Regions from separate parts of the Bacillus sp. JK74 genome, predicted to be linked through region 1. Evidence: riboswitches for the same ligand, from Rfam matches in the RefSeq annotation. Region 1 holds a riboswitch; each other region holds the start of a gene.
The links. Region 1 has a riboswitch for S-adenosylmethionine ahead of ACWJJ5_RS08900 (bifunctional homocysteine S-methyltransferase/methylenetetrahydrofolate reductase). Riboswitches for the same ligand answer to the same signal wherever they lie in the genome.
Positions count from the first base shown of each region.

Region 2: it holds a riboswitch for S-adenosylmethionine, as region 1 does, so the genes downstream of both, metN (methionine ABC transporter ATP-binding protein MetN) here and ACWJJ5_RS08900 (bifunctional homocysteine S-methyltransferase/methylenetetrahydrofolate reductase) in region 1, are expected to answer to the same signal.
Region 3: it holds a riboswitch for S-adenosylmethionine, as region 1 does, so the genes downstream of both, metE (5-methyltetrahydropteroyltriglutamate--homocysteine S-methyltransferase) here and ACWJJ5_RS08900 (bifunctional homocysteine S-methyltransferase/methylenetetrahydrofolate reductase) in region 1, are expected to answer to the same signal.

Region 1 covers NZ_JBSJQB010000002.1:876,413-879,685, reverse strand. Annotated here, with positions in the region: gene ACWJJ5_RS08900 (bifunctional homocysteine S-methyltransferase/methylenetetrahydrofolate reductase) at 1-1,487, opposite strand, end outside; SAM riboswitch class I at 1,577-1,699, opposite strand; gene ACWJJ5_RS08895 (YajQ family cyclic di-GMP-binding protein) at 1,800-2,291, opposite strand; gene ACWJJ5_RS08890 (CvfB family protein) at 2,391-3,273, shown strand, end outside.
Region 2 covers NZ_JBSJQB010000001.1:169,692-172,964, forward strand. Annotated here, with positions in the region: gene ACWJJ5_RS00885 (methionine ABC transporter permease) at 1-404, opposite strand, end outside; gene metN (methionine ABC transporter ATP-binding protein MetN) at 397-1,422, opposite strand; SAM riboswitch class I at 1,528-1,634, opposite strand; gene ACWJJ5_RS00895 (SCP2 sterol-binding domain-containing protein) at 1,745-2,095, opposite strand; gene ACWJJ5_RS00900 (thioredoxin family protein) at 2,192-2,512, opposite strand; gene ACWJJ5_RS00905 (toprim domain-containing protein) at 2,515-2,880, opposite strand; gene ACWJJ5_RS00910 (YusG family protein) at 2,950-3,186, opposite strand; gene gcvH (glycine cleavage system protein GcvH) at 3,241-3,273, opposite strand, start outside.
Region 3 covers NZ_JBSJQB010000002.1:672,039-675,311, forward strand. Annotated here, with positions in the region: gene ACWJJ5_RS07695 (STAS domain-containing protein) at 1-253, opposite strand, end outside; gene ACWJJ5_RS07700 (S8 family peptidase) at 473-1,432, shown strand; SAM riboswitch class I at 1,572-1,726, shown strand; gene metE (5-methyltetrahydropteroyltriglutamate--homocysteine S-methyltransferase) at 1,810-3,273, shown strand, end outside.

The DNA.
Region 1 (3,273 bases):
ACAGGCTGGGACACGAAGTAGTCAGCTCCGCACTCGATTTTTTTCTCCAGCCGTTTTACTGCTTTATCAAGATGGCGGACATTCGGATTAAATGCTCCGGCTACGGAAAAGTTCGTTTTCTTGCCGAGCGGTTTCCCTGATAAAGAAATGCCCTCGTTGAATTGTTTAATCAGCCTGATCAAGTCAAAGGACGTTAAATCATAGACGGAGGTAGCCCCCGGAAAGTCGCCGATTTTTGAAGGATCACCCGTGATGGCTAAAATGTCGGTGAGCCCGAGCGTATCCAGCCCCATTAAATGTGACTGAAGGCCGATGATGTTGCGGTCTCTGCATGTAATGTGAACGAGAGAACGGATATCAAGGCGTTCTTTCAGCAATGAACCGCAGGCGGCATTGCTGATCCGCGGTGTCGCCAATGAATTGTCGGCGAGCGTCAGCGCTTCTATGCCGGTTTCTTTTAATTCAGCCGCCGCTTGCAGAAATTTGTCAAAATTCAATTTTTTCGGCGGATCAAGCTCTACGATAATTGACCGTTTTTGAGCGGCGATTTCGTTTAAACCAGGCTCGGTCCGTTCATTCCGGACGGAGATGATTTCTTCTTCCCGTCTGATTTTCACTTCTTTATCAGTGACGGGAGAAAGTCCGCGGACCGCTTCAGCCATGGCTCTGATATGGTTTGGCGTCGTACCGCAGCAGCCGCCGATAATGCGCGCGCCCTGAGTGCGGAACTGTACGGCGCTCTCCCGGAAATAGGCATCGTCCGTATCATAAACAAGCCGGCCTTCTTCTAAAGACGGAAGGCTGCTGTTCGGATAGACCGATAAATAAGCGTCACGGAAAATCGGCACTTCGGTGAGCGCTTCAATCATGTGGTACGGGCCGAGCCGGCAATTGATTCCCGTTATGTCAGCGCCGAGATCGGCAATTGACCTGAGGGCTTCCCGAAGCGGCGTTCCGTCCTGCAGCACGCCCTGTTCGTGCATGGATACGTTCAGCATAATCGGAAGTTCCGTTTCTTTTCTCGCTATCTTCAGCACTTCGCGCGCCTCTTCTAAATCATAGTATGTTTCCAGGAGCAGACCGTCCGGCTCTTCGTGAAGCAATAAATAAAGCTGCTCCCGAAAGCTGCGTTTAATCTCCTCCAGGCTGTAGGCGTTTTTGTTAAAGGTGCGGATGCCGCCCATCGTTCCCAATACATAAGCGCCGTCTGAGGAAGCGCGCGCGATTCTGACCGCCTCCTGATTGATTTTTTTCGTTTCATCCTCAAGTCCGTATCTTGAGAGCTTAATAAAATTCGCGCCGTACGTATTTGTCTGGATGATGTCTGCCCCGGCTTCGACGTAAGCCTTATGTATCCGCTTGATTTCCTCGGGCTTTGATACGTTCAGTTCCTCAAAACATCTGTCAATGCCGTAGGAATAGAGGAGAGTGCCCATCGCGCCGTCTCCGATTAAAATCCGTTCTTTTAAGTCTTGTAATAGTCCCATTGTTTGCCTCCTTCGTCACATTCAGCAAGGAAAAAAGAGAAATAAAAAAAGTCTTCTTAAGAAGAAGACTTTGTAATCATTTGTCTCTCTTCTTATCTTCCAAGCTGTTTTTAGCTTGCTGGATTTAGCACCTTGGTCATGGTTTGGGTTAAACCATTACACCGGTTGCTGAAGCGTCGTCGGGCCAGTCCCTCGGCTTCTCTTGATAAGAACGTTCATATAATTGTCATGGGTTTCCAAAACTTAACTGTGAAAATCCCTTTCTCCAAATTTACCGAAAATAGAGACAATAATCAATAGGAATCACATAATTTATCTAAAATTAATAAATTGAACGTCAATCGGCAGGTCTGCCCCGCGGACGGCTGCAATAATCTGCTGCAGATCATCTTTATTTTTTCCGGTGACGCGCACTTGGTCGTCCTGAATCTGAGACTTGACCTTCAAGCCGGAGTTTTTAATCACCGCGTTGATTTTTTTGGCGCTGTCTTTATCAATGCCCTGTACAAGCTTCGCGCGCTGGCGCACCGTGCCCCCTGAGGCATTTTCGATTTTGCCGTATTCAATGTTTTTCGTCGGCACGTCCCGTTTGATCAGCTTGCCGCTCAGCACATCTTTGAGCTGATTCAGTTTAAACTCGTCATCAGAAATCAGGACAAGTTCTTCCTTTTCTAAAGTTACATCGCTTTTCGATCCTTTAAAGTCATAGCGCGTGCCGATTTCTTTCAGCGTCATCTGAATCGCATTCTGCACTTCGGGAAATTCAACTTTGGATACAATATCAAAAGAACTTTCTTTTGCCATGAGAAAACCTCCTATAACATTTCACTTATGAGTTGATTATAGTAGAATAAAGAGAAATGTCCAACTGCATAAAGCATGAATTTATGCATATTGGAAAAAATGAGAAAAACATCAGCCCCATACGGGCGAATCAGGAAGGACGATAACATGAGACCAGGGCAGCAGCTCACGCTTAGTATAGATCACCAAACCGATTTCGGTTATTTTTTAACCGACGGCGAGGATACGGTTCTTTTACATAACAGTGAAATTACAGAGGATATTGAAGACAGAGATGAAGTGGACGTATTTATTTACGTCGATCATCAGGAAAGACTCGCGGCGACGATGAAAAAGCCGCTCATCAGCTTTTATGACTACGGATGGGTGGAAGTGACGGACGCTGTGGAGGATATGGGCGTATTCGTCGACGTCGGTCTGTCAAAAGACGCGCTCGTCGCAACGGAGCACCTGCCTCCGTACAAATCCGTCTGGCCGCAAAAAGGCGACAGACTGTATTGCATGCTGAAGGTGACAAGCAGCGGACGCATGTTTGCCAAGCCGGCGCCTGAGGATATCATCAGTGAATTATTTACGGATGCAGAGGAAGACGTCATGAATAAAGACCTGACAGGCACGGTGTACAGACTGATCGCATCAGGCTCTTTTCTGATTACCGATGAAGGCATCCGCGCGTTTATTCACCCTTCAGAAAGAAAAGAAGAGCCGAGACTCGGCAGCCGCGTGACGGGGCGTGTTATCGAGGTGAAGGAAGACGGCTCCGTCAACATGTCCCTGCTGCCGAGAAAGCAGGATGCGCTTTCGGTTGACGCGGAGGAGATTCTGACCTATCTGAGATCAAGAAACGGCGCGATGCCTTACGGAGACAAAAGCGATCCTGACGATATCCGCGAACGGTTTCATTTAAGCAAAGCCGCCTTTAAGCGGGCGCTCGGGCACCTGATGAAAAACGGCAAAGTGTATCAGAAAGACGGCTGGACAT
Region 2 (3,273 bases), on a different contig from region 1:
GTCTTTGCTCCCATTGATCTGGCAGCTTCGATGACTCCTTTATCGACTTCCCGGAGCGCAATTTCCGCAAGACGGGCGTAAAACGGCGCGGAGCCGATAATCAGCGCCGGCAATGCGGCATTCGGTCCTAAAATCGATCCGACCAAAATCTTAGTAAAGCCGAGAAGCAGAATAATTAAAATAAGAAACGGAATAGACCTGAAAATATTAACGACCGCCGCAATCACGGTGTTAATGATTTTATTTTCCCATAAGCTTCCCTTGCCCGTTAAAAAGAGCAGAAGACCGAGAATCGCTCCGATGATAAATGAAAAAACTAAAGCGATGACCGTCATATAAAGGGTCTCGTATGTGGCCGTCCACAGCTCGGTTATATCAACGTTCGGGAACCATTTTTCAAACATTTGTGATCACCTCTGCTTCTACCTGTTTGTCTTTGATGAACCGGATCACGTTTTCTACTTCTTTTTCCTGACCGTCAATATGAATGAATAAAGAACCGTAGGCTCCGTCCTTCGTCTGTGAAATTTTCCCCTGCAGAATATTGACGTCCACATCAAAGTTTCGGATCATTTCCGTAATGAGGGGCTGCTCGGCGGCCTGCCCGACAAATGAAAGCTGAATCGTTTTCCCTGTCGCTGTTTCCTGCAGAAAATGCTGGATGGTTTCTTTCGTCTCTTCCGGTTCTGTCACCTGCTGAACGAAACGCTTGGTCATCGGTTCGCGCGGGTTTCTGAAAACTTGGAGTACTTCGCCTTCTTCAACGACTTTCCCGTTTTCCATGACGGCGACTCTGTTGCAGATTTTTCGGATGACGTGCATTTCATGGGTAATGAGCACGATCGTCAGACCGAGTCTGTCATTTATATCGGATAAAAGATCCAAAATTGAATCGGTCGTCTGCGGATCGAGCGCTGATGTCGCTTCATCGCACAGAAGGACTTTCGGATTATTGGCGAGCGCCCGGGCGATGCCGACACGCTGCTTTTGACCGCCGCTCAGCTGCGACGGATAAGATTTTTCTTTCCCCTCTAATCCGACCAGTTTAATCAATTCATCAGCGCGGCGGACCCGTTCGCTTTTTTTCACGCCGGCGATTTCCAGCGGGAACATAATATTCTCCCGGACGGTGCGCGACCACAAAAGGTTAAAATGCTGGAAGATCATGCTGATTTCCTGGCGCGCTTTTCTCAGCCCGCGGCTGCTTACTTTATTTAATTCCGTCCCCGCGACTTCCACGGTTCCCGACGTCGGCTTTTCAAGGCCGTTCAGGAGACGGATTAAGGAACTTTTACCAGCTCCGCTATATCCTATAATTCCAAATATTTCGCCCTTTTTGATATCAAGAGTGACATCTTGGACAGCATTGACATCCCCATGCTTCGCTTTGTAAATTTTTGAAACATTTTGAAGATGGATCAAAGCAATCACCCGCCTTACACTATTCTAAGAAATCTTCCGGGTTTCTCCGCAAAAGAAAAGCCTTTCTGCAAAAATGAGCAGAAAGGCTTATTGAAAAAGGCCTTTCTCTCATCTTTCAAAGCAGACCGCTTCGAGTGAATTGGCACCATTTCAACATTGTTGATGGTTGCCGGGCTTCATAGGGCACTTCCCTCCACCTCTCTTGATAAGAGAAAACATATCGTATTTTCGTCCGGAAATTCTTACTGTAGAATAGCACGGCGAATGATAAAAAGTCAATAAAATAAATATTGGAAGCTATTGTCACATAGTAGATTGGCAGTTACGGCCGTTTACTGATCGCCTGAAAAAATCCGTTTGTCAGCCAGAGGATGGCCTCCAGCTTCAGCAGGGCTCTGAATGATCCTTTCACTTTGAGTTTTCCGCTTTGGATAAGCTTTTGCAAAGAGACATCACCATGCAGGAGATGGATGATTTCCGTCTGGTTTCCGTAAAAGGTCAAATTAGATTTTTCCTTTGAAGCCGACGTTTTTCTCATTTCTCCCTGTCCGTTAATTGAGACCGTTAAGGCTTCTGTTTCTCCTTGGAATGTAATCAGCAGCGTTGAGGCGTTTAATAGCGGTTTCAAAAACAGATGCTGTCCGTCATTCTCTGAAACTTCTATTTTCTCCACTCGTATAACCTCCCGTTTTAATGGCCATACATACACTTTCTCTTTTTAACGGACAGAACCCTTTATAAACCGCACGACATTTTCCTGTAAATATTGTCACATCGGGAACGTTTGCGATGTTTTTTGTTTAATCAGCTCATATAAATAGGAAACGGAGCGGAAGGCGTATCCTTTCTCAACAAGCTCTCCGCCTTTAAACAGCAAAAAGCACGGAACGCTTTCAATCTGATAGGCTTTGGCGAATGCGGGGGAATAATTCACGTTGTTTTTATAGAAGGCGGCGCCGGGCAGCATTTCTTCGACGACAGTAAGCATTTTGGACGCCAGCTGGCATGTGCCGCAAAACGGGGTGTACAAATACAGGAGATAAACGTCATCCTGAATCGATTCGAGTTCATTTTCTTGGAGTTCTTTCATGATTACCACCTCAGGTCGTTCTTTTTCAAAAATACAGTGTCAGCATCAAAGCCGGCTCTGATCAGCACAGATGCGAGATGATGGCCCGGGCACGACTCGACTTGCCTGTATGTTCTGTCTATATAAATATGGCGCGCTTCGGGAAGCTCCCGTTTCAGCTGTTTTCTTAGTTTTTCTCCGGAGTCATCTGCGTCCGTTAAAATATAGACGTCTCTGTCAAACAGGCGGTCCGCCAAATCTTCCAGTTCGGTTTGGCCGATCGTCCCGTTTGTACAGACGATTTCCGCGGGTTCGATGAGCACTTCCCTGACTTTGATTTTATCAGATTTTCCTTCTACGATAATGACCTTTTCATCTCCGTTGTACATAAGCGCGTCACCTGCCGATTGTTTTAGCGTCAGATTGAAAAAGAAGGCAGTGAAATTCACCGCCAACTGTTAACACCAGCCATTCTCATAATCGCAATCGACATATTTCGGATCGCTGCCGTTTATGACATCGGCTGTTTTATAAAATTTTTGATTTTCAAATGAAAAGCCCTGTTTGAGCTCGTACTGGTCCATGCCTGTCATCTCGCCGATGGCTTCATTTTCATGAAACAAGGAAAACCGGCCGTTTTGAAAGCGGCCCGTGACGTTCTCCGTCACATCGACCTTTTGTTTATCAAAAGCCATTTTAGACACCTCCCGTTACAGATAGAGTGTCCAAATGGCCCCTTTGCTATCCGATCAGTCTTCCTGTGTCATTTCGTCATATTGCTC
Region 3 (3,273 bases), 200 kb from region 1:
GCTTCTGGTCTTTCGCAAGCTCAATCACCCACCGCTCGAACTCTTCTAAAAATTCTTTTTCCGGCATGATATACATTTTATTAATATGCCGGTAAAATTCTTTATCCTGCTCCGTCAGTTCTTCTGTGATGACGGGATTTGTCAAAGAATAAATCGAATTAGGATCCGAATCTTCCATCGTTTCGATCCACTCTTTCGCAATTTGATCCACTTGTTCTGAAAAATAGCTGTATAATGCTTCACTTATCTTCATATCTCTTCTCCTTTCCCATTTCCAATTATAGCGTCAGCGGGTCATGAATGAAAATGAAAGCTGTTAAACTATCCATTTATTTGAAATTTTTTAGTACGATAGATTACGCCTTTTTTATGAAAATGCTTCAAATGACTCTTTCCGGCCGGCATGCTCTGCCATAAAATAGTAGCAACACCCTTGTATCCACTCGCAAGCATAAAAAAGGAGGGCTTTTTTATGAATGGTGAAATGCATTTGATTCCTTATGTCACGGATGAACAGATCATGGATGTGAACGAGCTTCCTGAGGGGATTAAAGTGATTAAGGCGCCAGAGTTGTGGGCAAAAGGGTTTAAAGGCAAGGATATTAAAATCGCGGTGCTTGACACAGGCTGCGACATCAATCATCCTGATTTGAAAGACCGGATTGTCGGCGGGAAAAACTTCACCGATGATGACGGAGGCAAAGAAGACGTGATTTCCGATTACAACGGACACGGGACACACGTTTCCGGAACGATTGCCGCCAATGATTCAAACGGCGGAATTTCGGGTGTCGCGCCGGAAGCAAGCCTTTTAATCGTTAAAGTTCTCGGCGGTCAAAACGGCAGCGGCAAATACGAATGGATCATTAACGGCATCAACTACGCCGTTGAACAAAAGGCGGACATTATTTCCATGTCACTCGGCGGGCCGAACGATGTGCCTGAATTGAAAGAAGCCGTCACAAATGCGGTAAACAGCGGTGTTCTGGTCGTTTGCGCGGCAGGAAACGAAGGCGACGGAGACGAGCGTACAGAGGAACTGTCATATCCGGCCGCTTACAACGAAGTAATCGCAGTCGGATCAGTCTCAATCGCCCGTAAATCGTCTGAATTTTCAAACGCTAATAAAGAGATTGACCTGGTGGCTCCGGGAGAAAATATTCTCTCCACCCTTCCCAACCATAAATACGGGAAGCTGACGGGCACTTCAATGGCCGCCCCGCATGTGAGCGGTGCGCTTGCCTTAATAAAAGGGCTTGAACAGGACGCGTTTCAGCGGACGCTTTCTGAGGCTGAAGTCTACGCCCAGCTCGTGCGGCGGACCCTTCCTTTGGACATCGCCAAAACATTGGCCGGGAACGGATTTCTGTATTTAGACGCACCTGAAGTGCTGATGGAAAGAGCCGAACAGGCACAGCTGCTGTCTTTCTGATATTTTTCTCGTATAATGATTGATCAGTTTGTCACATCACCAATTTTTAAATTGTGAGATTTTCTATTGACAGTGATCTGAATAAGCTGATAAGATAACCAACAAATGATGTAACTTTTCAAAAAAATTGAAATACTTTCTCTTATCGAGAGTTGGGCGAGGGATTGGCCTTTTGACCCCAACAGCAACCGACCGTAATTCCATTGTGAAATGGGGCGCGTGATTTTTGCGCCGAGACAATTGTCTCATAAGGCACGGTGCTAATTCCATCAGACGTGATCTGAGAGATAAGAGAGGCTTGCATTTTGAAGTTAAAGCCTCTTTCTCTCATGAGAAAGAGGCTTTTTTGTTACATCTCACTTAAAGGAGGAGACTTAATGACAACAATCAAAACTTCGAACCTCGGTTTTCCGAGAATCGGCTTGAACAGAGAATGGAAAAAAGCACTTGAGGCTTATTGGAAAGGAAACACTGATAAAGAAACGTTTCTTAAAGAGCTTGACGGCTTATTCTTATCAGCTGTCAAAACCCAGCTTGACCAACATATCGATATCGTGCCGGTCTCTGATTTCACCCATTATGACCATGTGCTTGATACCGCCGTCAGCTTTAACTGGATTCCGGAGAGATTCCGCAGCATCACGGATCCCGTTGATACATACTTTGCGATTGCCCGCGGTGTAAAAGACGCCGTTTCCAGTGAAATGACGAAATGGTTCAATACCAACTACCATTACATCGTTCCTGAATATGACGAAAGTATTGAATTCCGTCTGACGAGAAATAAACAGCTTGATGACTACCGCCGGATCAAAGAAGAATTCGGAGCGGAAACGAAACCTGTCATCGTCGGTCCGTATACATTCGTCACGCTTGCGAAAGGATACGAAGAATCAGAAGCGAAAGCGATTCAAAAACGCCTTGTTCCTCTTTATGTGCAGCTTCTGAAAGAACTTGAAGCAGAAGGCGTCAAATGGGTTCAGATTGATGAGCCTGCCCTTGTGACAGCTTCTTCTGAAGATGTCCGCGCCGCCAAAGACCTCTATGAAGCGATCACAAAAGAGCTTTCAGGACTGAATGTCCTCCTGCAGACATACTTCGATTCGGTTGATGCATATGAAGAACTCGTTTCTTATCCTGTACAAGGAATCGGACTTGATTTCGTGCATGATAAAGGCAGAAACCTTGAGCAATTGAAAAAGCACGGCTTCCCGAAAGATAAAGTGCTGGCAGCCGGTGTGGTCGACGGCCGGAACATTTGGAAAATCGATGTTGAAGAACGCCTTGATGCAGCTTTGGATATCCTCAGCCACGCTGATGTTGAGGAGTTATGGATTCAGCCTTCAAGCAGTCTTCTGCACGTGCCGGTGGCGAAACACCCTGACGAGCATCTTGAAAAGGATTTGCTGAACGGCCTGTCATACGCTAAAGAAAAACTGGCGGAACTCGGCGTCTTAAAAGAAGGGCTTCTGTCCGGCAAAGCGGCCGTCAATGAGCAGATCGAAGAATCAAAAGCGGCACTTAAGGCTTTAAAAGCATTCGCAACAGGAGCGAACTCAGCTCAAAAAGAAGAGCTGAATCAGCTGACGGAAAAAGACTTCTCCCGTCCGGCAAGCTTTGAAGAACGATTGGCGCTGCAGAATGAATCACTCGGTCTTCCTCTTCTGCCGACGACGACAATCGGAAGCTTCCCTCAATCTGCCGAGGTGCGGAGCGCACGGCAAAAATGGCGGAAAAAAGATTGGACGGATGAACAGTACCAAGCCTTTATTAATGCGGAAACGAAGCGCTGGGTTGACATTCAGGAAGAAATCGGCTTAGACGTGCTCGTTCACGGAGAA